2 regions of the Nocardiopsis sp. LDBS0036 genome follow, and region 1 is predicted to be linked to the other one. Evidence: riboswitches for the same ligand, from Rfam matches in the RefSeq annotation. Region 1 holds a riboswitch; the other holds the start of a gene.
What was found. Region 1 has a riboswitch for S-adenosylmethionine ahead of UIS43_RS26005 (aminotransferase class V-fold PLP-dependent enzyme). Riboswitches for the same ligand answer to the same signal wherever they lie in the genome.
Positions count from the first base shown of each region.

Region 2: it holds a riboswitch for S-adenosylmethionine, as region 1 does, so the genes downstream of both, thrC (threonine synthase) here and UIS43_RS26005 (aminotransferase class V-fold PLP-dependent enzyme) in region 1, are expected to answer to the same signal.

Region 1 covers NZ_CP141103.1:6,113,010-6,127,821, forward strand. Annotated here, with positions in the region: gene UIS43_RS25995 (CaiB/BaiF CoA transferase family protein) at 1-1,214, opposite strand, end outside; gene UIS43_RS26000 (DUF3870 domain-containing protein) at 1,211-1,606, opposite strand; SAM riboswitch class IV at 1,821-1,935, shown strand; gene UIS43_RS26005 (aminotransferase class V-fold PLP-dependent enzyme) at 1,997-3,346, shown strand; gene UIS43_RS26010 (hypothetical protein) at 3,535-3,798, shown strand; gene UIS43_RS26015 (ABC transporter ATP-binding protein) at 3,795-4,610, shown strand; gene UIS43_RS26020 (FtsX-like permease family protein) at 4,733-7,231, shown strand; gene UIS43_RS26025 (SAM-dependent methyltransferase) at 7,805-8,512, shown strand; gene UIS43_RS26030 (DinB family protein) at 8,503-9,042, shown strand; gene UIS43_RS26035 (primosomal protein N') at 9,248-11,860, opposite strand; gene fmt (methionyl-tRNA formyltransferase) at 11,972-12,907, shown strand; gene UIS43_RS26045 (transcription antitermination factor NusB) at 12,976-14,445, shown strand.
Region 2 covers NZ_CP141103.1:3,499,805-3,514,616, forward strand. Annotated here, with positions in the region: gene UIS43_RS14680 (daunorubicin resistance protein DrrA family ABC transporter ATP-binding protein) at 1-359, opposite strand, end outside; gene UIS43_RS14685 (PadR family transcriptional regulator) at 532-1,125, opposite strand; gene UIS43_RS14690 (GNAT family N-acetyltransferase) at 1,222-1,704, opposite strand; gene UIS43_RS14695 (ubiquitin-like small modifier protein 1) at 1,829-2,107, opposite strand; gene thrC (threonine synthase) at 2,330-3,589, opposite strand; SAM riboswitch class I at 3,603-3,744, opposite strand; gene UIS43_RS14705 (trehalose-6-phosphate synthase) at 4,028-5,464, shown strand; gene UIS43_RS14710 (GrpB family protein) at 5,671-6,267, opposite strand; gene UIS43_RS14715 (class I SAM-dependent methyltransferase) at 6,476-7,252, opposite strand; gene UIS43_RS14720 (S8 family serine peptidase) at 7,596-8,765, opposite strand; gene UIS43_RS14725 (DUF3263 domain-containing protein) at 8,996-9,280, shown strand; gene otsB (trehalose-phosphatase) at 9,554-10,384, shown strand; gene UIS43_RS14735 (serine hydrolase) at 10,568-11,599, opposite strand; gene argJ (bifunctional glutamate N-acetyltransferase/amino-acid acetyltransferase ArgJ) at 11,769-12,929, shown strand; gene UIS43_RS14745 (SDR family NAD(P)-dependent oxidoreductase) at 13,081-13,869, opposite strand; gene UIS43_RS14750 (DHA2 family efflux MFS transporter permease subunit) at 14,235-14,812, opposite strand, start outside.

The sequences.
Region 1 (14,812 bases):
ATCTGCCGGGAGTGCTGCCCCAGCAGCGGCGGCGCGCCGAGCGGCGGCGGGGTGCCCTCCAGCCGGAACCCCGCGCGGACCTGTTCGATCAGCCCGGCGGTGGGGTGCTTGACGGTGCGCAGGACGTCGTCGCCGCTGGCGTCGGCGGTGCGCAGCGCGTCGAGCACTCCGCGCACCCGTCCCACCGGTACCCCGGCTCCCACCAGCAGCTCCATCCAGTGGTCGGCGGGCCGCGAGCGCAGGGTCGCCGTCAGCTCGCCGACCAGCTCCTCCCGGTGCGCCACCCGGCCGGGGTTGGTGGCGTAGCGCGGGTCGGCGCCCAGGTCGGGGCGGTCCAGGGCCGCGCACAGCCGCTGGTACAGGGCGTCGTTCCCGGCGGCGACGACGATCTCGGCGTCCGCCGTCGCGAAGGTCTGGTAGGGCACGATCGTGGTGTGCGCGTTGCCGACCCGGGCGGGTTCGGCCCCCGTCACCAGCGCCTGCTGGGTGAGGTTGACCAGGCCGGAGAGGGTGGAGTTGATCAGCGACACGCTGATGTTCTCGCCGCGCCCGGTGACGCGGGCCCGCATGAGCGCGCCCAGGACGCCCACGGCTGCGTTGAGCCCGGTGAGCACGTCGGTCAGGGCCACGCCCACCTTGCTCGCCGGTCCCTCCGCGGGCCCCGTGGCGGCCATGAGCCCGCTCTCGGCCTGCACCACGATGTCGAAGCCGGGGCGCGTCGCGGGCTCGTGCTCGGGTCCGAACCCGCTCACCGAGCAGTACACGACGGCCGGGTTGCGGGCGCTGACGGCCTCGTAGCCGAGCCCGAGCCGGTCGATCACCCCGGGCCGGAAGTTCTGGACGACCACGTCGGAGGCCGCGCACAGCTCCCGGACCGCGGCCAGGCCCTCGGGGTCCTTCAGGTCCACGGCCAGACTGCGCTTGTTGCGGTTCACCGACAGGAAGTAGGCGGCCTCGCCGTGCCCCTCCGGTCCTGCCTCCCCGGTCCAGGGCGGGCCCCAGGAACGGGTGTCGTCGCCGCGTCCGGGCTGCTCCACCTTGACCACCTCGGCGCCCATGTCGGCGAGCAGCATGGTGGCGTAGGGGCCGGCCAGCACGCGGGACAGGTCGGCGACGCGCACGCCCGCCAGCGGCAGCGGCGCGGCCCCGGTCGCGCTCCCGGTTCCGGTCCGGGGCCCGGCGGGGGTCCCGTCCGCGCGCAGGTCGCCGGTCACGGCCGCGCCTCCTGCCCGACCCCGGGGTCCGCGGGCAACTGGTCGCCCTCCCGGAGCTGGACGTAGGTCTCCAGACAGCGGCGGAGGGCGGTGGTCAGCGCGGCGCCGGACTGGCCCGCGTACCGGGTCTGCACCCGCCGCACCAGTTCGGCGACGTCCTCGGTCACCGACTCCCCCTCGACCAGGGCGCGGAAGAAGTCCCTGGCCAGCTCGGTGAGCAGGGTGGTGTCCGCTGCGACGACGCGCCCGTCGGCGGTGTCCACGGCCAGCACGACGCCGAGCCGCTGGTACTGGGAGTGGCTCGCCACCGAGTCGGGCAGGCGGGCGTAGCCGGACACCAGGACGACCCTGGGATTGCGCAGAACCTGCTGGATACGGTCGTCGCCGTACAAGGTGCACACCTCTCGCTCACGGGCACGCGAAAACTCCGACGCTCTGGAGTCTCGCGCCTGGAGGGCGGCCGGGGGAAACCGGACACCCGCGGCGTGAGGGCAGGCAGGCACAAGTATGTCCCCACCGCGCGCGCCGCTGTCAAGCGGATCGGTGGTCCGGGCCACATCCGGTCCCCCTGCCGCGAGCCGGAAGGCTGTGTTAGTGTGCCTCGCAGGTCACGAGTACCAGCGTCAAGCCCCGGCTAGCTGGTCGGCAACCCTCCTACCGCGGTGGGGTGCCCCGGGTGAGGACCAGGTCCCGACACGACCGTGTCGGACAAGCGCGGACCCCTGAGGCGTTACCGGAGTGACATCTCCGCGGGTCCCACGACCCACAGGAGAGGTGCTTCCATGACCACTGCCGTTTCCGTCCACACCGCCCGTTCCGCCGAGTCCCCGGCCGACGCCGCCGGGTGCACCGTCGTCACCTCCGACGAGGGCGTCCCCCTGGTCACCGGCGAACGGGTCGAGTACGCCAACTTCGACTACGCGGCCAGTGCCCCGTGTCTGACCCCGGTGGCCGAGGCCCTGTCCGCGGCGCTGCCCTACTACGCCAGCGTGCACCGCGGCGCGGGCCACCACTCCCAGGTCAGCACCGACGCCTACGAGCGCGCCCGCCGCAGCGTCGCCCGCTTCGTGGGCGTGCGCGCACAGCCCGCCGACGCCGTGGTGTTCGTGCGCGGCACCACCGACGCCCTCAACCTGCTGGCCCGCTCGGTGCCCGAGGGCTGCACGGTGGTCGTGTTCGAGTCCGAGCACCACGCCAGCCTGCTGCCCTGGGAGCACCCCGCCGCCCGCGCCGGACGGGTGGTGCGCCTGCCGCTGCCCGCGTCCCCCGAGGACGCGGTGGAGGCCGCGCGCGCCGCGCTGCGCGGGGCCCCCGAGGGCCCGCGCCTGCTGTGCGTGACCGCCGCCTCCAACGTCACCGGCGAGATCTGGCCGGTGGAGGAACTGGTGCGGGCCGCCCACGCCGAGGGCGCGCGCGTGGTCGTGGACGCCGCCCAGTACGTGCCGCACCTGCCCTTCAGCCTGGAGGAGACCGGCGCCGACTACGTCGCCCTGTCCGCCCACAAGCTCTACGCCCCCTTCGGCTCCGGGGTGCTGGCCGGCCGCGCCGACTGGCTGCGCGAGGCCGCGCCCTACCTGTCCGGCGGCGGAGCCACGCGGCTGGTCGGCGAACACGACGTGGTGTGGAACGACCTGCCCGCGCGGCACGAGGCGGGCAGCCCCAACGTGCTGGGAGCCGTGGCGCTGGCCGCCGCCTGCGACACCCTCGCCCCCGCCACCCAGGAACTCCTGCACGTGCGCGAGTCGGCGCTGCTGGAGCGGCTGCGCGCGGGGCTGACGGCGGTCGACGGCGTCACCGAGCTGACCCTGTGGGGCGGTGACCACCCGCGGGTGGGCATCGTGTCGTTCACCGTGGACGGCCTGCCCGCCGACCTGCTGGCCGCGGCCCTGTCCGCCGAGTACGGGATCGGGGTGCGCGACGGCCTGTTCTGCGCCCACCCCCTCACCAGGCACCTGCTGCCCCGGGGGCACGGCCAGGCGGTGCGGGCGAGCCTGGGAGTGGGCACCACGCGGGAGCACGTGGACCGCCTCGTCGGCGCGGTCGCCGAACTCGTGGCCCGCGGACCGCGCTGGGAGTACGCCGACTGCGACGGCCGCCTCGCCCCGGTGCCCGACCCCGCGCGGGTGCTCTGACGGAGGTTCCGGGCCCGGGTGCGGCGGCTGCTCGGAAGGGTTGGGCCGGGCGCCACTACAGCTGGCTGTAACAGGGGTCGACTGGTGGGCGGGATGTTTCGGCGGGCCGCGTCTTCGTAGCGTCGGAGACGACACGGCGGGCGGTACACCGGCCGTGTCCAGCCACCCACCGAACCCCGGGAGCAGCCGTGTCCGACGACCCCTACCGCATCGACGCTCCGACCGACGGAGCCCCGTCCCCCTCCGTTCCGCGGGTGCCCGCGCGCGACCCCCGGCGCACACCCGCCCGCAGAGCCCTGCTGGTCCTGCTCGGCGTCGTCCTCGCCGGGACCGCCACGGCCAACGGCACGCTGTCCCTGCTCGGCCACGAGTTGATCGGGTCGGCCTTCGGACTCGCGGCGCTGGTCTCGCTCGTCGCGCTGATCGTCCTGGTCCGCAGGGGCGACCGGTGAGCGGCGCGAACGGGGCGGCCTCCGCCCCGGCCTCCACCGCACCGGGTTCCGCCGGTCCGGACGCCGACGGCGAGGCCGTCCGGCTCACCGACGTCCACCGCGTCTACGCCGACGGGGAGGGCGCCGTCTCGGCCCTGGCCGGGGTGTCGCTGCGGGTTCCCCGCGGCTCGTTCCTCGCCGTCATGGGGCCGTCCGGGTCGGGCAAGAGCACCCTGCTCAACTGCGCGTCCGGCATGGACCGCCCCACCTCGGGCTCGGTGGTGGTGGGCGGCACCGACATCAGCTCCCTGCGCGAGCCCCGCCGCACCGAGTTCCGCCGCGAGCGGGTCGGCTTCGTGTTCCAGTCCTACAACCTGGTGCCCACGCTCACCGCGGAGGAGAACATCACCCTGCCGCTGCGCCTGGCCGGACGGACCCCCGACCAGGGCTGGCTGCGCGCGCTCGTCGGCCGGGTGGGGGTGGGGCAGCGGCTGCGCCACCGGCCCACGGAGCTCTCCGGCGGCCAGCAGCAGCGGATCGCGATCGTGCGGGCCCTGGCCTCCCGCCCCGACATCGTCTTCGCCGACGAACCCACCGGAGCGCTCGACGGCGCGACCGCCGACAGCGTCCTGGGGCTGCTGCGGGAGGTCGTGGACGAACTCGGCCAGACCGTCGTCATGGTGACCCACGACCCCAAGGCCGCCGCCCGGGCGCACGCCACCGCGGTCATGGCCGACGGCCGCCTCGCCGACGTCCTGCACGCCCCCTCCGCGGCCGACCTGGCCGGACGCCTGGCCTCGCTGGAGACGGCCGGGGCGGAGGCGGACCGATGACGGCGACCCCCGCACCGAATCCGGCTTCCGGTCCGGCCTCTGGTTCCGGCCCCGCCTGCGGTCAGGGCCCCGTGGGCGGACGCGGCCCCCTAGCGCTGAAGCTGGCGCGCGGCCGTGCCGGGGTGCTGGCCGCTGTCGCCGTCGCGGTCCTGGGCGGATCGGCGTTCGTCACCGTCGGCGGCGTGCTGGCCGACACCGGGCTGCGCTCGTCGGTCCCCGCCGAACGCCTCCGGGGCGCGGACGCCGTGGTCGCCGCCCCCCAGACGGTCGAGCAGGCCGAGGACCTGGACCTGCCCCTGCCCGAGCGGGCCGGACTGCCCGAGGAGCTCACCGCCCGGCTGGCCGCCCTGCCCGAGGTCGGCACCGCCGTCGGCGACGTGGGGTTCCCGGCCGCCGTGCACACCGGGGACGGGCCCGCCACGGGAGCCGACCCCCGCACCACCGGCCACGGGTGGTCCTCCGCCGCGCTGCTGGAGGACGCCCCCTTGGAGGGGGAGGCGCCGCGGGGGCCGGGGGATGTGGTCCTGGACGCCGCCACGGCGGCCGCCGCCGACGCCGGGGTCGGCGACCGGGTGCGGGTCACCGCGGCGGGGCGCACCGGCGACCACCGGCTCTCCGGGGTGCTGGACACCGGCGCCACCGTGGTCCTGTTCGACGACGAAACCGCCGCCGACCTGGCCGGACGCACCGAGGGCCCGCGCGAGGGCACCGTGGACCTGGTGGCCCTGCGCGCCGCGCCCGGCGTGTCGCAGGAGCGGTTCACCGGGGCGGTGCGGGAGGCCCTGGCGGGCGAGGACGCGCTCGTGCGGACCGGGGACCGGATCGGCGACGCCGAGTCCCCGGCCGCCGGAGCCGCACGCGGTGTCCTGGTCGCGGTGGCCGGTTCGCTCAGCGGTGTCCTGGTGATGACCATCGGCCTGACCGTCGCCGGGGCGCTGTCGGTCTCCGTGGCCGCCCAGCGCCGCGACCTGGCGCTGCTGCGGGCCGTGGGCGCCACACCCCGGCAGATCCGCCGCCTGGTCGCCGCCCCCAACCTCCTCGTCACCCTGGCGGCCCTGCCCTTCGGCGTGGCCGGCGGCTATCCGCTGGCCGGGGTCGCGCTGGACTGGTTCGCCTCCCTGGGCCTCGTGCCCCCGGGCCTGCCGCCGGTGTTCGGACCGCTGCCCGCCCTGGCCACGGCGGTGTTGATGGTGCTCGCCGTGTGGCTGGCCTCGCTGGCCGCGGTCGGCCGGACCGCGGCCGCGCCGCCCACCGACGCGCTCGCCGAGTCCGTCGCCGAACCGCGGGTTCCCGGCCGGGCGCGGACCTGGACGGGGGCGGCGCTGCTCCTGGCCTCGGTGGGGGCGTCGGTCCCGGCGCTGGTGCTGGGCGACGAGACGGCTGCGGTCGGCCCGGCCTCGGCCAGCCTGCTCGCGGTGATCGGGCTGGCCCTGGTCGGCCCCGCCCTGCTGCGGGCGGTGAGCGGGGCGCTCGGCCGCCGCCTGCCCGCGCGTTCGTCCGCCCTGACCTGGCTGGCGGTGCGCAATCTGCACGGCCACTCCCACCGGGTGGCGGGCGCGGTCAGCGCGCTGGCGATGCTGGTGGCCTTCGCGCTCAGCCAGGGGTACGTCAACACCACGCTGCTGGCCGCGCAGACGGAGCAGCGACAGGACGGCGAGCTGGCCGCGAGCACGCTGACGGCGCCCGCGCTCGGCGGGCTTCCGCTGGGGCTGGCCGAGACCGTTCGGGAGGACCCGTCCGTCGCCGCGGCCGTCACCGCCACGCCGACCGCCCTCGTGTGGACCACCGAGCTGCCGTTCGATGAGGGGGTGCTGCACCAGGAGACGCCCGCGCTGGTCCTGGGGCCGGGAGCCCCGGAGGTCGTCGACGTGGGTGTCACCGAGGGCGACCTGGGCGCGCTGACCGGCGACACCGTCGCGCTGGGCGCGCAGACCGCGCGCTCCCTCGGAGCGGAGCCGGGGCAGAGGGTGGCGTTCCGCATGGGGGACGGGACCGAGGCCAGCGCCGAGGTGGTCGCGCTGTACGAGCGCGAACTCGGTTTCGGCCCGGTCCTGGTCTCGCGGGACCTGGCCCGGGGACACCTGACCGGGGACCTGCCCGCCGAGTTGCGGGTGCTCGCCGAACCCGGGCGGGAGTCCGAGGTGCGCGGGGTCCTCGACGGCCTGGCCTCGGCGCATCCGGGGGTGGAGGTCGCCGACACCGCGCCGGACGCGGCCGGGAGCGGGCTCGCGGCGAACACGGTGCTCAACCTCGTGGTGCTGCTCTGCCTGGCGGGGTACGTGCTGCTCTCGGTGGCCAACCGCCTGTCCGCCCAGACCCTGCGCCGCCGCGCGGAGACGGACTCGCTGCACGCCGTGGGCATGACCCCCGCGCAGGTCCGGTCGCTGCTGCGCAGGGAGGCCGCCCTGATCGCGGTCGGCGCGGTCGTCGCCGGTGTCCTGGCCTCGGCGGTCCCGCTCGCCTTCGCGGGGATGGGGCTCCTGGGGCGTCCGTGGCCCGGCGGCCCGTTCTGGCTGCTGCCCGCGACCGTGCTGGTGGTCGCGGTGGTGTCTTGGCTGTGCGCGGAGCTGCCCGCGAGGAGGCTGACCGCGGACCGGTGGCGCGCCGGGGCCGGGGCCTGACGGGCTTCCCCCGGGAGCGGCCCTCCGCGCGGAGCGGCGTTCTGGCGGGGACCGCCTCCGGCCGGGAGCGGCCTTCGGATGGGGGCCGTCTCCGGCCGGGAACGGCCTCCCGGTGGGGGCGGCCTCCGCCCGGGAGAGGTCCTCGTGACGGAAGGGCGGTCGCCCCCGTCGGGGGCGACGCCCCGGGGCCGGAGCCCGGGGGCGTGGAACCCCCTCGCCTCCCGAGGCCGTTTCCCGGGAAGCGCGGCAGAAAAAGCGCTTTCCCGGACGTTCCGGCCGTGCCGTGGGGCTTTCCCGGGAACACACGGCGGTGACCTGCTGGAACCGCGGGGGAGCGGGGCGTGACGCCCCCTCCCCGTTCGCGGGGCCGAGTTCGTTTACCAGAAACACTTGCGCCCCAGGAGTTCCCAAAGGGCGAAATAGGGCGCATAACACCCAAGTGTGTGCTGAGGATCACTTTCACAGGAGGTACCATCGGGCCCTGACGGCATGGCGCGACGCTGTCCGGGCCCGACCGGCCCGCCCCGCCGAGCGTCTGCCTCCCGCGAGCGAACCGGCTGGGGGAGCGTGAACGTGACCAACGTCCGAGGGCCCAAGACGGGTCGGCTCACGGCCGTGTTCCGAGGGCGCGGGTCCGTGCCCGTCCCCGGCCAGCGGTCCGGTGTGGTCGACCTCGGCTCCCGCGCGGGCGGGCGTTCCGACCCCCGGCACGCCGAGCACACCCGCCTGCACCAGGCCTTCCTGGGGCGCGTGGTCGACTACCTGTCCGCCGACGCGGGCGTGCGCCAGTTCGTCGACTGGGGGTGCCCGGTGCCCGGAACCGCCGAGCGCGTGCACGCCACCGCCCCCGACGCCTCCGTCGTCCACGTCGCCCCGCACGGCGCGGCGGGCATGCTCTCCACCCCCGGCGCCCGCGTGCTCTCCGGCGACGGATCCGGCACGGACACGCTCCTGCGCCGCCTCGGCACCTCCGGGCTCGTCGACTTCGACGAGCCCGTCGCCGTCCTGATGACCCGCCCCTTCACCGCGGACGACCCGCCCGCCCGGATCGACGCCCTGCACGCCCTCATGCGCGGGGGCGGCTACCTCGCCCTCACCTCCCCGGCGCCCCGCGCCGCGGTGGAGCGCGCCTTCGACCCCTTCCAGCCCATCGAGCCGGGCGTGGCCGACCTGCGGTGGTGGCCCTATCCGGACGAGGACGTGTCCGACGCGGGCACCGGCGTCCTGGCGGGGCTGGGCCGCGCGCCAAGACGCCGAGGGGGCGTTCGCGGGTGGCGGTGAACTGGACCGGAGAGGTCCTGGCGCAGCTGCGGTTCTACTGGGACTTCTCCCTGTGGCCCCGCCTGGAGGGGCTCACCGACGAGGAGTTCCACTGGGCCCCGGTGCCCGGGGCCTGGACCGTGCGCGAGGGGCCGGACGGACGCCACCGGCCCGACACGGCCGTCCCCGAACCCGAACCGCCGCCGGTGACCACCATCGCCTGGCGGCTCGGGCACATCGTCGTCGAGGTCCTGGAGACCCGCGTCAACTGGCACTTCGGCGACCGCACCGCCACGCGGGAGAACGCCGACTGGCCCGCGACCGCAGCCGAGGCCCGGCAGCGGCTGCGCCACGCCTACACGGCCTGGACCGCGCACGTCCAGGAGTTGGACGAGAGCGGCCTGGCCGCGCCGGTGGGCGGCGCCGAGGCGCCCCAGTGGGAGGACTTCCCGATGGTCGCCCTCGTGCTCCACGTCAACCGGGAGGTCATCCACCACGCGGCGGAGGTGGCCGCGCTGCGCGACCTGTACCGCGCGGAGTACGGCCGCTGAGCCCGACGGCCGCTCCCGTCGGACCCCGGCCGGGCCGCCCCGGACGGGGCCCTCGACGCGTTCCCTGCCGCGACGACCGCCTGACCCCGGGGCGCCCGAACCCGCTACGAGTCCAAGGCCACCGCGGACCAGACCCCGTGTGCCACACCGGTGACACTTTCGGACGGGCGGGCCCCGGTGCTCCCCCGGACGGCCCCGACACCGCCTAGACCACGTGCAGCGGGTCCATCCGCACCTGCGCCAGGTGCTCGTCGCGGCGCGCGCTGCGCGCCGAGGCCGCCACCTTGAGCGACCGGGACAGCGCGCCCACCCCGGCCCGGGGCACCCGCAGCAGCGCGCGCTCCGTGGGGTGGGCGCCGTCCGGGCCGACCGCCCGGTCCGCGCCCACCGGCACCGGCCCCAGGAGTTCGGCGCCCTCGGGCAGTTCGATCTGGTCGAGCAGCTCGCGCACGTGCTCGGGAGCGCCGGTGACCGAGGCCATCGCCACCGCGGGGGGGAACCCCAGCTCCCGGCGCTCGGCCAGCTCGCGCTCGGCGAAGCCCGCCGGGTCCCAGCGCACGAACGACTGCACCACCGGCAGCGAGGCGTCGGCCGACACCACCACCGTGCCGCCCGGCCGCACCAGGGCCCCCGCGTTCAGCCAGCGCCGCAGCGCCTCCTCCGAGGCGCGCAGGTCCATCCGGTTCAGCAGCGCCCAGCCGTCCAGCAGGACCGCCGCCGCGTACCCGTTGTCGGCCACCGGTTCGGCCCCCGGCGTGGCCACCACCAGCGACGGCGCGTCCGCCACCCGCGACAGCACCTCCTCGCGGCCCGAGGTGCGCACGGTCAGCGAGGGGAACGCGCGGCCCAGCTCCTCGGCGGTGCGGCGGGCGCCCACCACCACGGCGCGCATGCGGGTGACCCCGCACTCCGGGCACGCCCACTGCCCGGCGACCCGGCCGCACCAGCCGCACGAGGGCATGGCGTGCGAACCGCGCACGGCCAGCGGGCCCCGGCAGGAGTCGCAGCGCGCGGGCTCGCGGCACCCGGCGCAGGCCAGCGTGTTCAGGTAGCCCCGGCGCGGGACCTGGAAGAGCACCGGACCGGTCCGTGCGGCCTCGCGGGCCGCGCGCAGGGCCACGCTCGGCATCCGCGCCGACCGCGCCGCCTCGTCGCGGGCCAGTTCCCGGTCGTCCCCGGCCGCGCGGACCACGGGCGCGCGGCGGCGCAGGGTCGCCCGGTCGGCGGTCAGCGGGTGCGCCCACCCCGACTCCACCAGCAGCTGGGCGTCGGTGGTGCGCGTGTGCCCGCCGATCAGGGCACCGGCCCCGGCGCGGTGCGCGCGCATCGACAGCACCGTACGCGCGTGGGGATAGGGGGCGTGCGGGTCGGCGTGCACGTCGTCGCCGTCGTCCCACAGCACCACCAGCCCCAGGTCGCGCACCGGCGCGAACACCGCCGCGCGCGTGCCGACCACGACCCGGACCGCGCCGCGCAGCACCGAGAGCCAGCGCCGGTAGCGTTCGGCCGGTCCGAGGTCGGCGGTGAGCGCCACGTACCGGCCCTCGCCTAGGCGCTGTTCCAGGGCGTGGTCGACGGCCCGCACGTCGCGGCCGTCGGGCACCACGACCACGGTGCCGCGCCCGGCGGCCAGGGTCTGCACTGCGGCGACCGCCACCGCGTCCGCCCACCCGGTCCCGGGCAGGGCGTTCCACACCGCGCGGGCGGGCTGGCCCGCGCGCAGCGCGCGCAGGAACGAGGGGCCCTCGGGGTAGTCGGCCCAGGGGCCGGGATCGGTGGCGGCCCCGGTGGCGTCCTGTGTCGCTGCCGTAGCGGGGGGCGGGCCTGTCACGGTTGCGGGCGCCCGTGGGGTGTCGGCGGTGTTCGACGGGGCTTCAGGGCCCGTCCGGGCGCCGGGCGGGACCGCCTCGGGGGTCCCGCCCGGGGCCGTCCCGGGCGCCTCGCCCGAGGCGGTCACGGAGGGGGCGCCGTTCGGGTCCGCTCCGGTCGCCGCGATTTCCCAGGAGGGGGCCGCCCCCGGTGTCTTCGGATTTGCGCTGACCCCCGTGGCCTCCGAAGACGCTTCGGTCCCCGACATCTCCGGATTCACTCCGGACTCCGTTGTCCCCAGGGTCGTCGCGGTCGCTGCCGTCTCGGAATTCGCGCCGGAACCCGCTGTCTCCGGGGGCGCGCCGATCACGGCTGTCCCGGAACCCGCACCGGGTTCCAACATTTCCGGATCCGCGCTGGTCACGGCCGTCTCGGGTGCCGCTCCGGACTCCGCTGCCTTCGGAGCCGCGCTGACCCCGGCCGCATCCGGAGACGCGTCGGCCCCCGTTGCCTCAGCGGCCTCCGCTGCCTTGGCCGCCTCCTTCTCCACGCGGGCGTGGCGGGGCGGCACCGCCAGCCGCAGCACGTCGCTCAGCGTGCCCGCGTAGCGGTCGGCGACCGCACGGGCCAGCCCCAGGATCTCGGGGGTGAGCACGGGCTCGGGGGAGACCACCGCCTCCAGGTAGGCCAGCCGCCCCGAGAACTCCGAGGTCTCCACCCGCTCGGCCAGGAAACCGCCCAGCTGGCGGTTGTTGAACCGCACCTTCACCCGGCAACCGGGCACCGCCGCCTCGTCCATGTCGGCGGGCACCCGGTAGTCGAAGTACCGGTCCAGGTGGGGCAGCGGGGTGTCCACCACCACGCGCGCGACGGGCAGCCGCTCGGCGGGCCTGCGTGGGGCCGGGCGGCGGGACCTGCTTGCCGCCCGAGCCGTGGCCTTCTCCTGTTCCGGCTCCTGTTCCGGAAGCTCGAAGAGGACCCCGTCGGGCTGACCGGGCTGCGCTGTCATCCTCCTCTGTCTACCAGAACCGTGCGACACCGCCCCGCGCACCGGGCGGCGCGGCCCGGCGCCACTGGTAGAACTGGGGAACCGACAGACCTCGGTGGAGGGGAACCCACGTTGAAGCTTGTCTTTGCCGGAACACCGCAGGTGGCGGTACCGTCCCTGCGCGCACTGATCGACTCCGGCCACGAGGTCGCCGCCGTGGTCACCCGTCCCGACGCCCGCTCCGGGCGCGGCCGGAAGGTCTCCGCCAGCCCGGTCGGCGAACTCGCCGAGAGCGAGGGCATCGAGGTCCTCAAACCCGCCAAGGCGGGCGACCCCGAGTTCCTGGAGCGGCTGGCGCACATCGCCCCCGACTGCTGCCCCGTGGTCGCCTACGGCGCCCTGCTGCCCCAGTCCGCGCTCGACATCCCCCGCCGCGGCTGGGTCAACCTGCACTTCTCCCTGCTTCCCGCCTGGCGCGGCGCCGCCCCCGTCCAGCACGCGGTCCTGCACGGCGACGACATCACCGGCGCGTCCACCTTCCGGATCGTCAAGGAACTCGACGCCGGTCCGGTCTTCGGCACCCTCACCGAGACCGTGCGCCCCACCGACACCAGCGGTGAACTCCTCGACCGGCTCTCCGTCTCCGGCGCCGAACTCCTCGTCCGCACGATCGACGGCATCGCCGCCGACCGGCTCAGCCCGGTGGAGCAGCCCGCCGACGGAATCTCCTACGCGTCCAAGCTCACCCCCGAGGACGCCGAACTCGACTTCACCGCCCCCGCCCTGCGCGTGGACCGCACGGCCCGCGCCTGCACCCCCGCCCCGGGCGCCTGGACCACCTTCCGCGGCGGCCGCCTCAAGGTGGGGCCGGTCACCCCCCTCACCGACGCCGACACACCCGCGCTCGACCCCGGCCAGCTGCACGCCGACAAGAGGCGGGTCCTAGTCGGGACCGCCACCCACCCGGTCGTCCTGGGCGAGGTGCAGCCGCAGGGCAAGCGCGCCATGGCCGCCGTCGACTGGGCGCGCGGCGTGCGCCCAGTCGACGAGGACCGCCTGGGGCGCTGAGCTGCCGTAGTCTCGACCTGGCGGCTGAGCCCGCCGGTCCCATCCCCGGTTTGTTGAGGCAGCACACGTTGAGCGAGCAGTCCCGATCCCCGTACCGCCGTCCCCGCCGCGGCGGGAAGCCCGCGCAGGGCGGCGGCAGGGGCGGGGACGGACAGTCCCCGCCCCGCGACCCCGCCCGCCGCGTCGCCTACGACGTGCTGCGCGCGGTGGGCCAGCGCGACGCCTACGCCAACCTGCTGCTGCCCGCCCTGCTCAGCGAACGCGGCATCAGCGGCCGCGACGCGGCCCTGGCCACCGAGCTGACCTACGGGACCCTGCGCCTCCAGGGCACCTACGACGCGATCCTGGAGGCCTGCGTGGACCGCACGCTCGCCTCCGTGGACACCGAGGCGCTGCCGCTGCTGCGCCTGGGCGCACACCAGCTGCTGTCCACCAAGATCCCGCCGCACGCCGCGGTCAGCGCCACCGTGGACCTGGCCCGCAGGGTCGTGGGCCACCACCGCGGCCGGTTCGTCAACGCCGTCCTGCGCAAGGTGTCCGCCCGCGACCTGGACGCGTGGACGGCCGTGGTCGCCCCCGACCGCGCCACCGACCCCAGCGGGTACCTGTCGGTCGTGCACAGCCACCCGCGCTGGATGGTCAAGGAGCTGGCCCGGGCGCTGGGGGAGCGGTCCGCCAACGGACTGGTCGAGACCGAGCGCCTGCTCGCCGCGCACAACGAGCGGCCCCGCGTGACCCTCGTGGCCAAGCCGGGCCGCGCCACCGTCGCCGACCTGGTGGCCGCCGGTGCCGAGGAGGCCCGCTACTCGCCGTTCGCCGCCTACCTGCCCGAGGGCGACCCGGCGGCGATCCGCGAGGTGCACCAGAACCGGGCCGCGGTGCAGGACGAGGCCAGCCAGCTGGTCGCCCTCGCCCTGACCAGGGTGGACGCCCACGGGGACGACGCGCGCTGGCTCGACATGTGCGCGGGGCCGGGCGGCAAGGCCGGTCTGCTGGCGTCCCTGGCCGGGCAGCGCGACGCCCGCCTGCTGGCCGCCGAGGTGCAGCCCGCGCGGGCCGGACTGGTGGCGGGTGCGGTGCGCCGCTCCCCGCGCGACGCGGGCCGGGTCGTGGTCGCCGACGGAACCAGGCCCGCCTGGCGGCCGGGGGCCTTCGACCGGGTGCTGGTGGACGCGCCGTGCACGGGCCTGGGCGCGCTGCGCCGACGCCCGGAGTCGCGCTGGCGGCGCACCGAGGGGTCGGCCGCCGAGCTGGCGCCGCTCCAGCACGACCTGCTGACGAGCGCGGTCGAGGCGGTGCGCCCCGGCGGTGTGGTCGCCTACGTCACCTGCTCGCCGCACCTGGACGAGACCGACGGGATCGTGCGCCGGGTGCTCTCCGAGCGCGACGACCTCACGCTGCTGCGCGCCGCCGACTACCTGGACGGGGTGCCCGACCTCGCGGCCGGGCCGGAGGGAAGGTACGTCCAGTTCTGGCCGCACGTGCACGGGACCGACGCGATGTTCCTGGCGCTGCTGCGCAGGTCCGAGCGGTCCTAGGTCCGAGCGGTGCTGGGTCCGAGCGGTGCTGGGTCCGAGCGGTGCTGGGTTCGAGCGGTGCTGGGTTCGAGCGGTGCTGGGTTCGAGCGGTCCTGAAGCCGTGGGGGCCGCTCGCGCGGCGGCCCCCTCACCGACCCGGGCTGGGAAGTCCCCCGGGCCCGTCCACAGGAGGGGATCCGGGGTGGGCGGGAGAGAGACGGCCGGTCACACTGGAACACGGGGGCGTGTCACCGCGCCGACGGACGCCCGCGGCGCCCCCGATACCAGAGTAGGGGCCTGCGCGCCCTTCCCCGGAGCCCTGTGGACAACCCGTCCGGGGCGGCGGGGCGCTCGTCGTCCTCGTTCGTGTTCGGCGCTGTCCGCTGCC
Region 2 (14,812 bases), 2.6 Mb from region 1:
AGACCGTCGGCGCGGCGGCGCGCGGTGCGCCGGTCGAGCCCGTACAGCAGCCCCTGCGTGTACAGCTCCTCCCGGGCCCGCTGGTCCTCTCCGGCGCCGTGTCCCTGGCCGACGAAGCCGATCCTGCGGCGCACCTCGGCGGGCGCGGTGCGGACGTCGTGCCCCGCGACCACGGCGGTGCCCGAGGTGGGTTCGAGCAGGGTGGTGAGCATGCGCAGCGTGGTCGACTTCCCCGCGCCGTTCGGTCCGAGCAGGGCGACCAGTTCGCCCTCCGCGACGTCGATGTCGACGCCGCGGACGGCCTGGACGACCTCCTTGCCGACCCGGAAGTCCCGGGTCAGCCCACGTGTGTGGATCATCCCTCTCCTTATTAAAACTTGAGTACGAGAGAGAGTGTGCACCACCGGACGGAATATTCAAAGTTTAATAAGCGCTCGGTCCGCGCCCCGGGGATCCGACCTGGTCGGCGGGGCCCGCGCGGACGGGGGAAGCGGAGGCGGCGGGGCCGATGGAGGCGGGAGGGCCGCCGGGTCAGCGGTCGCGGGCGGCCGCCCCCGGCACCGGGGGCAGCCCGAAGGCATCGGGGCCGTCGTCGGCCATGGTGTACTCCCCGGCCCTCAGGGAGGCGACGAGTTCACGCGTCCAGCGGGCCTCGGCCCCGAGCGTGCCCCGCCACAGGCCGAAGAGTTCGCGCACGTGCGCGGGCTTGCCCCAGTCCTCGGAGGGGCGCAGCTCGCCCTCGGTCCTCTCCAGCAGCTCCAGGCGCTGTTCCAGCAGCGCGACGACCTCCGCGCGCGGCAGGGCGGTCATGAGGGTGACCGCCGCGAAGAGCATCGCGGGGTCCTCCCTGCGCGTCAGCCCGCGGCGGACGAGGCGGTGCAGCTCGGCCTCGCCGTCCTCGGTGATCGCGTAGGAGACGCGGTCGACCACCTCGTCCCCCTCGGCCACGAACTCGCGCAGCCTGCCCTCCTGGGAGAGCTTGCGCAGGGCGTGGTAGATGGAGCCCCACTTGATGTTGGCCCAGTGCTCGGTGCCCCAGTCCAGGAGCTGACGGCCCACCCGGTACCCGTGGGCCTGCCCCTCCATGCGCACCACACCCAGGACCAACAGCCGTGTCGCCGACATCTCCACCCTCGTTCGACCGGAATCCCCTCCAGCCTACGAGCAGCGACGAGGCGGTTCGGCGAGCCAGGGCCGCGCCCCGGGCGGTCCCCCGCGCCGCTACAGCTTGCGGAAGTACCGCACGATCGGCAGCGCGGTGTAACCGGCGCGCTCGTAGGTGGCGCGGGCCGGGGCGTGACCGTCGTCGCCGCCCGTCTCGACCATGGCCACCGCCGCCCCCTGCTCCCGGATCCAGTCGGTGGCGGCCCCGGTCAGCGCCGTCCCCACGCCCCGCCCCTGGTGGTCGGGGTCGACGGCGAGCAGGTGGATCTCCCCCATGTCGTCGTCGGGGAGCATCCTGGCGGTGGCGAAGCCCGCGACCGCGCCGTCGGCCTCGGCGACCCACACGCGCTGGTCCCCGGCGTCGACGCTCCCGGCCACCTCGTCGTACTGGCTGCGCCGCCAGTCCGGGACCAGGACCGGGTAGACCTCCTCCCCCAGGACCCGGCGCAGCGACGCGTGCACCGGTTCCCACGCGCGCAGTGCCAGAGCGATGACCGCTTCCCTGTCGGACTCCCGGAACAGCCGGATCTCGATGCCCATGCGCCCAGGCTAGGGAGCGGCGGACCCGGGCGCACCGGGTTTCGCGGAGCGCGCGGGGCCCCGCGGACGGCGAAGGGGCGGCCCCGGCGCCCTGTCGCGCCGCGGCCGCCCCTCACGCCGGGGCTCAGCAGCCCCCGGCGACCGCCGGGATGATGGAGACCTGGGCGCCGTCGGCGACCTCGGTCTGCAGGCCCTTATCGAAGCGCACGTCCTCGTCGCCGATGTAGACGTTGACGAAGCGGCGCACCTTGCCGCTGTCGTCCAGGATGCGGGCGCGGATGCCGGGGTAGTTGGCCTCCAGGTCGTCGAGGACCTCGGCCAGGGTGGCGCCCTCGGCGGAGACCTCGGAGGCGTCGTTGGTGTAGGTGCGCAGGATGGTGGGCACGCGGACGCTGGCGCTCATGGCGGACTTCCTTACTCGTGGGAGATGACGGGTGGTCGGGGCGGCCTGAGCCTGCTCTTACGGGGCCTCAGCGCCGGAGGGGTCGCTCGGGCGCCCGAACAACGAAAGTGCCGGGCTTCGCGTCCGTGGGGGGCGGTAGCCCGCCTCGTCGCGTGGCGCCCCTGCGGGCGACGGCGGGCGACGGGCGGGCCGAAGCGAAGCGGAGGCCCCGGAGGACACTGTCTAGGCCAGACCGGCGTCGGTGAAGGCGCTCAGCGACGGCTTGATCGTGGCGCTCACCCCGGCGTCGACGGCGTTCAGGGTCTTGAGCCCGTCACCGGTGTTGAGCACGACCGTCTCGGCCTTCGGGTCGAGCCTGCCCTCGCGGACGAGCTTGCGCAGCACGCCGGTGGTGACGCCGCCCGCGGTCTCGGCGAAGATGCCCTCGGTGCGGGCGAGGAGCTTGATGGAGTCGACGATCTCGTCGTCGCCCACGTGCTCCACCGATCCGCCCGTGCGCTTGGCGATGTCCAGCACGTAGGGCCCGTCGGCCGGGTTGCCGATGGCCAGCGACTTGGCGATGGTGTCGGGCTTGACCGGCTGGATGACGTCGATGCCCTTGTCCCAGGCCTGCGCGACCGGGGAGCAGCCCGTGGCCTGGGCGCCGAAGATCCGGTACGGGCGGTCCTCGACCAGGCCGAGCTTGACCAGTTCCTGGAAGCCCTTGTCGATCTTGGTGAGCTGGGAGCCGGACGCGATCGGGACGACGATCTGCTCGGGCAGGCGCCAACCGAGCTGCTCGGCGATCTCGTAGGCCAGCGTCTTGGAGCCCTCGCCGTAGTAGGGGCGCAGGTTGACGTTGACGAAGCCCCAGCCCTCGCCCACCGGGTCGCCGATGAGCTCGGAGCAGAAGCGGTTGACGTCGTCGTAGTTGCCGTCGATGGCCACGACCTTGCCGCCGTAGACGGAGGCCATGACCACCTTGGCCTCCTCCAGCCCGGCGGGGATGAACACGCAGGACTCGAACCCGGCGCGCGCGGCGGCGGCGCCGACGGCTCCGGCCAGGTTGCCGGTGGAGGAGCAGGACAGGGTGGTGAACCCGAAGGTGCGGGCGGCCTCGACGGCGATGGCGACCACGCGGTCCTTGAAGGAGTGCGTGGGGTTGCCGGAGTCGTCCTTGACGTGGAGGGAGTCCAGGCCCAGTTCGGCCGCGAGGCGGTCGGCCCGCACCAGCGGGGTCAGGCCGGGGGCCATGTTGGGCAGCTCGGCGACGTTGGCCGGGACGGGCAGGAGGGAGCGGTAGCGCCAGATGCTCTTGGGGCCGCTCTCGATGTCGGCGCGGGTGACGGTCCCGAAGTCGTAGGCGACCTCAAGGGGGCCGAAGCAGAACTCGCAGGCGAACCGGGGGGTGAGTTCGTAGCGCTCGCCGCACTCGCGACAGGAGAGCGCGGTGCCGGGGCCGAAGGAGCGGGCGGCGGTGGGTTCGGTGGCGGCAATCGCCATGGCGAGGCGTCTCCCCTCATCTTTCCTGGCGGACACCTTGTCCCCAGGCCGGAGTTGGCACCTGTCCCAGCCGTCCCGCGGGTTCGCGGGTGTCACATGCTGGAATGGTTGCCGGGGCTTCGCAGGGCCGGTCCCTCCACCCCTCTGGATGAGCAATATGAAGTTTTGCGCTGGTCCTGTCGGATCCGCACCGCAACTGTAACGGAGGTGCCGGCCGGTTTTCCACGCCTGGTGACCCGGGTAACACGAAACGGCTCACATGGTGAGACGGCGCTGGTCCGGGCCGGGAGGGCGCACCCCCGGCGCGCTGGACGTGTGACGCGCACCCCCGCTGACCCGCGCGGGGTTTGGGGCGGCTGTCGACAGGCGAGACATAGGATGCGACCCCCTTTCACCACCGCCCCACCCCGATCGCTTTTTCTCCGAGAGGACGACCACGTGGACAAGGCACAGATCCTCATCGCCTCCAACAGAGGGCCCGTGTCCTTCTCGACCGCCGACGACGGCTCGCTGGAGCATCGGCGCGGCGGGGGCGGACTGGTGTCGGGGATGATCTCGGTCGCCACCGAGATCGACAGCATCTGGGTGTGCGCCGCCCTGTCCGACGCCGACCGGCGGGCCGCGGCGGAGGCGCCGCAGGCCCGGCTGGACCAGGCTTACGACCTGGACGGCATGCGGGTCCACATGCTGGACATCCCCCGGCAGACCTTCGACGGCGCCTACACCGGGGTGGCCAACTCGACCCTGTGGTTCGTGCAGCACATGCTGTACGACACCCCCAACAAGCCGTCCTTCGGTTCGCGCTTCCGGCGGACGTGGGAGGACTACACCGCCTACAACAACGCGTTCGCCGAGGCCCTGGTGGCCGGTGCCGCCGAGGGCGCCCGCGTCGCCGTGCAGGACTACCACCTGGCGCTGGTGCCGCGGATCCTGCGCGCGCGCCGCCCCGACCTGCGCATCGCGCACTTCTCACACACCCCGTGGGCTCCCCCGGAGTACTTCCGGATGCTGCCCGGTCAGGTCGCGCGCGAGCTGCTGGAGGGCATGCTGGGCGCGGACCGGCTGGGCTTCCTCAGCCCGCGCTGGGCGGACGCGTTCCTGCGCTGCTGCGAGGAGATCCTGCGCGCGAAGGTCGACTTCGAGCGGCGCACCGTGGAGCACGGCGGCCGGGTGGTCGGGGTGGGCGTGCACGCCCTGGGCGCGGACGGGGAGGGGCTGCGCCAGAGCGCCGCCGACCCGGCCGTGGCCTCGCGCCGGAGCACCCTGGAGGAGGCGGTCGGCGACACGAGGCTGATCGTGCGGGTGGACCGCACGGAGCTGTCCAAGAACATCGTGCGGGGCCTGGAGGCCTACCGCGAGCTGCTGACCGCCCGCCCCGAGTGGCGGGGTCGGGTGACCCACTTGGCGTTCGCCTACCCGAGCCGGGGCGACGTGCCGGAGTACCGCGAGTACACCGACGCGGTGCTGCGGACCGCCAAGGAGATCAACGAGGAGTTCGCGACCCCCGAGTGGACGCCCCTGATCCTGGAGGTCAACGACGACTACCCGCGTTCGCTGGCCTCGTTCCAGCTGGCCGACGTGCTGCTGGTCAACCCGATCCGGGACGGCATGAACCTGGTGGCCAAGGAGGGCCCGGTCCTGTCGGAGCGGGACTCGGTACTGGTGCTGTCGCACGAGGCGGGGGCGGCCGATGAGCTGGGCGGGCACGCGCTGCTGGTCAACCCCTACGACACCGTGGAGACGGCGGAGGCGCTGCACGAGGCGCTGTCGATGCCCGCTGAGGAGCGGCGCGGGCGCAGGGAGCGGCTGGCCGAGGCCGCGGTGGCGCTGCCGCCGCGCCGGTGGTTCCAGGACCAGCTGCGCTCGCTGGGCTGAGCCCGGAGGCGTCGGGGCGCGTCCGCGCGGTTTCCGCCCGCGGTCGCGCCCGCTGTTCCCGCCCGCCGGGGGCGCGTCCGCGCGGTCCCGGGGCCCGCGGGCGCGGATCGGCGGGTCCGGGGCCGCTGGGGCCCGGAGGCGGGGGCGCGTCCGCCGTCGGGAGACGGTACACGCCCCTGGCCGCGGCCCGGTCGGCCGGGAACCGGTCAGCCGGTGGCGCCCCTCCCGGCGTCCGCCTCGGCGAGGAGCCGGCGGATGATGTCGGTCTTGGCGTCGGCGTAGTCCTGGATGCGGTCCCAGGTCCGCCCGACCAGCTCGCGCTTGACCGCCGTGTAGCGTTCGCGCGCGTCGGCGTCGGCGATGAGGTGGTCGCGGAAGCGGCGCATGCGCTCGGCCTCCTCGCACCCCCGGCTGAACACGTGCAGGTTGAGGTTGACCTCGGAGCCCTTGAACACCCGGTGCTCGTACCAGTCGGGCTCCCTGATCACCAGGGGGTACCCGGCGGCTTCGAGGTCGGGCAGGTAGGCGGCCTCGTCCGAGGAGTCGGCGACGAGGAGCAGCAGGTCCACGCAGGGTTTGGCGGCGAGGCCGGGCACGGCGGTGGAGCCGACGTGCTCGAAGAGCAGCACGCGGTCGCCGAGGGCGGCGCGGACCCTCCCGTCCTCGCGCCGGAACAGGTAGGGCCACTTGGGGTCGTACTCGGAGAGGCGGACGCGCCCGTTGACGAGGTTGCGGAACTCGGGCGCGATCCCGGCCCGCGGCTCGCCCCGAGAGGGCAGAGGAGACGCTTCGAGGGGTGACATTCTCCAAAGCCTTGTCCCCTCGGGTGTCCGCGTCAAGCCCGTCCGGCGTTGCTTACATATGCACGCGCGGACGTGGCGTGACAGACCGTCGGGGGTCCGTGACGTGCGGCGACCACGCACCGTGTCCGGTGTCCGGTTCCGGCCGGGGAGGCGCACGGCGCGCCCGCCGGGCCCCGGTCGGCGGGCGGGGGCCGTACGGCCCCGGTTCCTAGTCGGGGACCGACACCACCAGCACCAGCGAACCCTCCAGCTCGGGCACTCCCCTCAGGTGTCCGAACCGGCGGTCCCAGGTCCCGTCGGCCAGGTCCCGGGACAGGTGGGCGGTGAACCGCTCGTGCACCGCCTCGTCCACGAAGCTCCACGACGAGCAGGACAGGCGCGCGCCCACCTCCAGCAGGCCCTCCGGCCGCCCGTAGTAGGCCTCGTTGAACCCGTCGGAGCAGTCCAGGGGCACGGGGACGGGCACGACGCTGGTGGCGCCGCCCAGCCCCGCGGCCAGGTCGGCGATCGCCGGGTAGCGGCGGGCCTCGGTGTCCAGGACCTCGGGCGCGTACTCGTGGAGCCAGAAGTCGCGCACCAGGTCCGGGTCGCAGGTGAGCACGGCCACGGGGCCCGCGGTGACCCGCCGGGCCTCGGCCAGCCCGGCCTCCAGGTCGCGCCACTGGTGGACACTGAACGTGGTCATGGCGGCGTCGAAGGCCCCGTCGGGGAAGGGGAGGCTCTCGGCGACCGCGTCGAGCGCCGCGGGCAGGGTGTCCGGGCGTTTGGCCCGCATGCTGGCGGAGGGTTCCACCGGGGTGACCTCGCGGTCGAGGGGCTCGTAGGAGCCCGCGCCCGCACCGATGTTGAGGACCGTGCGCGCGTCACCGAGCGCGCGGTGCACGGCGGCCGCGATCCGCGGGTCGGGGCGGCGGTGGTCGGTGTAGGTGCGGGCGATGACACCGTAGTCGGCGTCGCCAGCGCTGCCGTCGGCCATGCGCGTCATATGCTCTCCGCCCTGTCGTGGGCGCGCCCGGGGCGGGGCGCCCGGCGGTGAGGACGCTATCCGCCGGGCGGAGCCGGACGCCAGTGCTTAACGGCCCCGCCGTCCGCACAGGCGGTGTGAGCGGCACCACACCGGTGGTGCCGTGCACCCGCCGGTTACGGCGCGTCCGGAACCGGAACCGGGGGTGTGGCAGGGCGTCCGGAACCGGGGCGTCCCGCCGGGAGCGGGGAGCCGAGGCAGGTCACCGCGGCGGCGCGCGTGGGAGCCGAGGGCCCCGAACAGGAGCCGTCCGCGCCCTCCCCCGAGGGGCGGGCACGGACGGCTCCGGTCGCTCAGTCGCGGCTCAGTTACCGCGCGTCTTGCGGCGGCGTCCGCCCTTGCGGCGGCGGTTGGCGGGCGCGGCCTCGGCGGCGCGCTCGGCGGCGATCTCCTCGTCCTGCTCGCGGCGCTCGGCCTTCACGCCGTAGGGGTCGGCGGTGGAGCGGCGCACCCACACGACCAGGATGAGCACTCCCAGGACCACCACGGCGCCGACGGTGACGAACCACGCCCACGCGGGCACCAGCCCCGACTGGTCGTCCCGCCCGGCCAGGTCCTCGTCGATGAGCGGGATGTCCTGGGCGACGCCGGACGCCTGCTGCTCCGCGCTGGGCAGGTGCAGCGCGGGCAGGCCGTCGGGGCCGGGCTGGGAGCCGTCCACCAGGGCGTCGCGGATCTGGTCGGGCCGCAGCTGCGGGTGCTCCGCGCGCATCAGGGCGGCGGCCCCGGCGACCATCGCGGCGGCGTAGGGAGCCCCGGTCACCTCGGCCTGGCCCGGTTCCGGTCCCGCCGTGACCAGGTCGGCCCCGGGGGCGGTCAGCGCGATCATCCCGGCCCCGGGCGCGCCCTGGATGAGGGCTCCGTCCTGGTCGGTCCCCGCGACGGTGAGCACGTTGGGGTCCTCGTCCTCCCCCGCCGGGCCGACGACCAGCGCGCCGTTGGAGGAGGCCTCCTGGGTGGCCTCGGCGAGGCCGGGCCCGGCGGGCTCGGGCAGCAGGATGACCTGGGCGCCCTCCTGGGAGGCGAACCGCACGGCCTCGGCGAGCTGGTCCCCCGTGGGCAGCACGAGCACGGTGGCCTCGGGCGCCACGCCCAGGACGCCGCCGTCGGCGTCCCTGCCGTACCCGTGGGCCGCGACCAGTCCGGCCGCGGCGTTGCCCTGCTCGATGTCGCCGTCGTTCTCACCGAACCGCGTGTCCAGCTGGACGTTGTCGACCAGGTCCGGGTGCCCCTCGTCGACGGAGACGCCCGGAAGCGCGACCGTGGCGCCCTGACCCTGGTTCTCCTCCCACAGCTGCGGCGCCCCCACGGCCTGGAGTCCCCACTGCTCGGGCCGGTAGTCGGGGATCAGGTCCGCCGCGGCCGGGGCCGAGGTCAGACCGAGGACGGCGGCGGTGGCGGCCGCGAAGACCGCGCTGGCCCCGCCACGGGCGCGGCGTGTGTGTATCCTGTTGCGGCTGTTGCCCCCGAGCACGTCAGGCTCCCTCGAACGATGCGGTCGACGTTCCACGCGGCCCTGGCCGGACCCCGGCAATTCTGTCACGTGCACAGGATTCAGGCGTGTACAAGTGGCCTGAGGGGTAGAGAACGTAACTGTATCCCTGGTGCCAGTCCTGCGGTTTCGGCTCCTCATCCGGCATGTCGAGTCGCTAGCATGAGTCGGGCCGATCCGGACAAACCAATTTCCCGTCCAGGGGGTGTCCCATGCCGAATATCGGTCCGACCGAAGACGGTCAGTCGGCCCTCGCCGAGCGCGAGCAGCGCATCCTCGCCTTCGAACGCCAGTGGTGGAAGTTCGAGGGCTCCAAGGAACAGGCGATCCGCGACGAGTTCGGGTTCTCCGCGACCCGCTACTACCAGCTGCTGAACGGGCTGGTGGAACGGCCGGAGGCCCTCGCCTTCGACCCGATGACCGTCAAGCGGCTGCGTCGGCTGCGCGCCGACCGCCGCCGTCAACGCAACGCACGCCAGCTGGGCATCCAGCTCTGACGTTTCCCGCTATCCCTCTTCTTTGGGTCGTTCCTACCCACCCCGCGCCCCGGTGACGACACCCGCGGTCCCGTCGGCGCCCTCCGCCCGGGCCACCCCCACGGCGGAGAGCGGCAGCGCCGTCCCACGAGGCCGACCGCGCGCCCGACACAGCACGGACATCCGCTGAAACAACCGTCACACACGCGGTGGAGTCACGTCGGCGCGGGGACGCGTCGGTAGTCTGGCGGTCCCGCCCGGCCCGCATCAGCGGCCCCACCGGAAAGGCCCTCCATGTCCCTGCCCCAACCCAGCACGGACGCCGGACGCACCGCGCTCGACGCCTTCCTCGCCGCACCCGAGCGGGCGCTGGCCGCCTTCGACTTCGACGGCACGCTCGCGCCCATCGTCGCCGACCCGCGTACGTCCGCCCCCTACCCGGGGATCGTGGACGTGCTCGCCGACCTGGCCGGGCTCCTGGGCTCGGTCGCCGTGGTCACCGGCCGCCCCGCCGAGACGGCGGTGCGGCTGGGCGGCCTGGACCGGGTGCCCGGCATCACCGTGCTGGGCCACTACGGCGCCGAACGCTGGGAGGACGGGCGTGTGGCCGCGGCGCCCGCACCGCCCGGCGTGGCGGTGGTGCGCGAGGAGCTGCCCGGCCTGCTCGACGACCTGGGCGCCCCGGAGGGCACCTGGATCGAGGACAAGGGGCGCTCGCTGGCGGTGCACACCCGGCGCACCGCCGACCCGGACGGCGCGCTCGCCCTGCTCACGCCCCCCTTGAGCGAACTGGCGCGGCGGTCGGACCTCCAGGTGGAACCGGGCCGGATGGTGGTCGAGCTCCGTCCACAGGGTGTGGACAAGGGCGCGGCGCTCACCGCGCTCGTCGCCGAGACGGGCCCGCGCGCGGTGCTCTACGCCGGTGACGACCTCGGCGACCTGCCCGCGTTCGACGCCGTGGTGGGCCTGCGGTCCCAGGGCGTCCAGGGCCTGAACGTGTGCTCGTCCTCGGACGAGGTCACCGCCGTGGCCGAGGCCGCCGACCTGGTCGTCCCGGGCCCCGCGGGGCTGGCCGACCTCCTGGGCTCGCTCGCCGGGGCGATCCGCGACGCCTCGGGGGCGTGACGTCCCCGGGACGTGACGCCTTCGGGCAGGACCCCGCCGGGACGTGACGCGCGCACGCGTTGACCGAAAACGTGGGCGGTGCGGCGTGTGGGGTCTCCCTGCCGACGCAGCCGCCCCCTGCCCCGGCCCCGGTCCGCCGCGTGGGTGCGCTCCCAGCGCCCGCGTGCGCCGTCGCCGCCCGTCTCAGGACGAGGACTCGTGCGCCTGCGGCGTGAGCGCCGACCGCGCGGCCGACCGCAGGTCCACCAGCCCGGTCCGGTCGCGCCCGTAGTGCACGGCGTTGGTGAGCACGCCCACGTACCGGCCGCTCTGCGGGTGCATGAACAGGCTCGTCCCGGTGAAACCGTTGTGGTAGACCACCCCCTCCGGGGTGACCAGCCAGCCCAGGCCGCGCCACAGCCTCGCCCCCGCGTCCACGTGCGGCTGCCAGCTCGCGCGCACGTAGGAGGACGGCACCGGTCCCTGACCCCCGTCGTGCATCCGCAGGATCTCCCGGGTGAACGCGCCGAGGTCGATGGCGGTGCTGAACACCCCGGCGTGCCCCGCCACGCCGCCCATCAGCGCGGCCGCCTCGTCGTGCACCACCCCCCAGGTGGGAGCGGCTCCGGGGATGCGGCGCTCGGTGGGCGCAACACCGGGCGAACGCGGCAGGGGTCCGAATGCGGTGGAGCGCATGCCCATCCGCTCCCACAGATCGCGGGACAGCCGGTCCAGGCCCGTGCCGTAGAGGCGTTCCAGGAGCATGCCGAGCAGGATGAACCCGCGGTCGACGTAGGCGTAACCGGGCTCCTCCAACGGGTCGGCGAGGATGGCCTCCGCGAGGTCCTGGTCGGTGCCCACGTATCTCTCCAGCCAGGTCACCGGGTTGAGGCGGCCGGTGTGGGTGAGGATCTGCCGTGTGGTGACCTCCGCACCGGGCAGGTGGTCCACGTCCAGGTACTCCGACATCGGGGCGTCCAGGTCCATGATCCCCTCGGCGACCGCCTGGCCGACCAGCGGCCAGGTCGCCATGACCTTCGTCAGGCTAGCGACGTCGTAGGCCACGTCCGGGGCGGTGTCGTGCTCGCCGTCGATGCGGCCGACGGCGACGAACTCCCACATGCCGCCGGTGCCGATCACGGCGGCCCCGCCGGGCAGCCACCCGGCGTCCACCATCACCTTCAGAACGCCCCGAATCCGCGCCCCTGTCTCCGTGAGCCAGTCACCATCACGCACAACACGCCTCCCCCCGGGTGGTCTCGTCTTCCGGCGATACCCCGTTATCAGGTTGTTGTCACACGGGTCCCGGAGGTGCACAGGACGAAACCCCCGCAGGTCGCAGCCGTAATGAGGGTCGCGGCGCACGGCGGAGTAGTCTGGCGCCGGAGAAGCCCCGAGGAGGACGATGAGCAGCCAGACCCCCGTGCCCGCAGGTTTCCGCGGCGTGGCCGGAAACATCGGGATCAAGGACCCCAACGACGACTTCTTCGCGGTGGTGTCGGAGGTCCCCGCCCGCGTGTCCGCCGTGTTCACCCGGTCGCGGTTCGCCGGACCCAGCGTGCTGCTCAGCCGCCGTTCGGCGGCCGACGGCAGCGCGCGGGGGGTCGCGGTGATCGCCCGCAACGCCAACGTGGCCACGGGCAGGGTCGGCGACAGCCACGCCCACGAACTCCAGGAGCGCGTGGCGCGGGCCGCGGGGGTGCCGCCCGAGGAGGTGCTGGTCGCCTCCACCGGCGTGATCGGCCGCCCGTACCCGATCGAGAAGGTGCGCGCCTACCTGGACGCGCTGCCCGAGGAGTTCCCCCCGGCGGACCTGGACCGCTCGGCCGCGGCGATGATGACCACCGACACCCGGCCCAAGACCGCCTCGGCGACGGTGGGCGGGGCGACGCTGACGGGCATCGCCAAGGGAGTCGGCATGATCGAGCCGAACATGGCGACCATGCTGGCCTGGTTCTTCACCGACGCCGAGCTGGAGCAGCCGGTGCTGGACGAGGTGTTCCGTCGGGTGGTGGACCGCACGTTCAACGCGCTGAGCATCGACACCGACACCTCCACCAGCGACTCGGCGGCGGTGTTCGCCAACGGGCTGGCCGGGCCGGTGGACGTGGCGGAGTTCGAGGCGGCGCTGCATGAGGTGGCCCTGAAGCTGGTGCGGATGATCGCCTCCGACGGCGAGGGCGCCAGCAAGCTGATCGAGGTGCGCGTGACCGGCGCGCGCGACGACGCCCAGGCCAAGCGGGTGGCCAAGGCCGTGGTGAACTCCCCGCTGGTGAAGACCGCCGTGCACGGCGCGGACCCCAACTGGGGCCGGGTGACGATGGCGGTCGGCAAGTGCGAGGAGGAGACCGACATCCTCCCCGACAACGTGCGGATCTCCTTCGGTGACGTGGAGACCTACCCGGCGGAGGCCACGGACGAGGTGCTGGAGCGCGCCGCCCAGCACATGAAGGGCGACGAGGTGGTGATCGGCGTCGGCCTGGGCATCGCCGACGGCGCCTTCACGGTCTACGGGTGCGACCTGACCGAGGGGTACATCCGGATCAACGCCGACTACACGACCTGAGCCACCGGTCCGGGCCCGGAGGGGTTTCGGACAGTCAGGTCGGTCGGTCGCGGTCGGCGTCGCCGTGCACAGCGGAGGCGGCCCCGCCCTTGTCCCCAGGGGTGGGGCCGCCTCTTCCTCGGCGGGTTCCCGGATACTCCCGCGCCACGGGTCAGTGCACGCTGAGCCCGCCGTCGGCGGCCAGCGTCTGCCCGGTGACGAAGGCGGAGGCGTCCGAGGCGAGGAAGACCGCCAGACCGGCGAAGTCGCGGGGGAGGCCGTTGCGGCCGACCATGGTGCGGGCCGCGAGTTCCTCCTCGCGGCCGGGCACCGCGACCGTGTGCATCGTCATCGGCGTGACCACGAAACCGGGAATGATGGTGTTGGCGGTGACGCCGTGGGGCGACCACGCCTCGGCCTGGGAGCGTGAGAGCCCGCCGACGGCGGCCTTGCTGACGCCGTACACCCCCGAGTTGCCGAACGCGCTCCACGTCTGCTGGGAGCCGATGTTGAGGATCCGGCCCCAGCCCCGCTCGGCCATCCGCGGCCCGCACGCCTGGCCCAGCAGGTACGGCGCGGTGAGGTTGACCGCCAGCGTCTCCTCCCAGACCTCCTCCGACGTCTCCCCCAGCGGGGGCCGGTGGTTGACCGCGGCCGAGGTCACCAGGATGTCCGCCCCCGTCACCGGTTCACTCGCGCAGAGCTCCCCGAGCGCGTCGCGGTCGGCCAGGTCGACCGGGGTGGTGCCGACCTCGATGCCCTGGACGGCGAACTCCTCCGCCGTCTGGGCCAGGCGTCCGGCGTCGCGGGCCACCAGGTGCACGCTCGCCCCGGCGCGTCCGAGGGCCTCGGCGACGCCGCGGCCGATGCCCGAGTTCCCTCCCGTCACGAGGGCACGGCGGCCGGTGAGTCCGAACAGTTCGTCCAGATAGGCCCGGTGCTGGCCGGTGCGCTCGCTCAAGAGAAGCCCCCTGTCGGGTCGTACGAATGGCAGGGCGGCGCAGACCGCCGCTCCGCGAAGTCTGCCGCCCGGGAACGCGCACGTCGGAGGCGGCCCCACCCTTGTCCACAGGGGGTGGTGCCGCCTCGTCTTCCGCGGTTTCCTGGTTACAGGGGGCCGCGGCCTCCAGCGGCACGGGCGTGCCCGGAGCCCACAGAGCCGCCGGCGTGCCCGCGAACCCGTGCGGCATCGACGCGCCCGGGGCCCGAGGAGGCGCCCCGGCGGGCCCAGGACCGGGTTCGGCGTCTGCGCGGACCCGATCCAGGGTCTGCGCAGGTCCGGCCCGGTAAGGGGCTTCCGCGCGCAGGACCGGACCCCGCTCCCGGCTAGATGTGGACGGCCGGGCCGTCGGTCATCCTGCCCGAGCGCATGAACAGCGACAGCACCGCGGCGACCAGCATCACCGCCGCCGCGATGGTGAAGGCGAGTTGCAGCCCTTCCATGAACGCCAGGTTGCTGGCCCCGGTCACGGCCGCCACGACCTCCGGGGTCGCGCCCTCGGGCAGCACCGCGCCGCCCTGGGCCACGGCGCTCTGCATGTCCGCCAACTCCTCGGCGGCGGGTTCGGCCAGCCCCGCGGCGGCGAAGTGGCCGGGCAGGGTGGCGACGATGGTCGCGGACATGACCGCGCCCAGGACCGCCGTGCCGAGCGAGCCGCCCAGCTGCATGGCGGCCTGCTGCACCGCCGAGGCCACACCGGCGTAGCGCACGGGCGCGTTGCCGATGATGGCCGCCGTGGCACCGGTCATGATCAGGCTCAGGCCCATGCCGAGCAGGACGAACGCGGCCGAGATGTAGAGCACTCCCGTGTCGGTCCGCAGCAGCGACAGCATGAACATGCCCGCCGACGCCAGCAGCAGGCCCACCGTCGTGGGCGGCCGGGCGCCGACCCGGTCCAGGACCC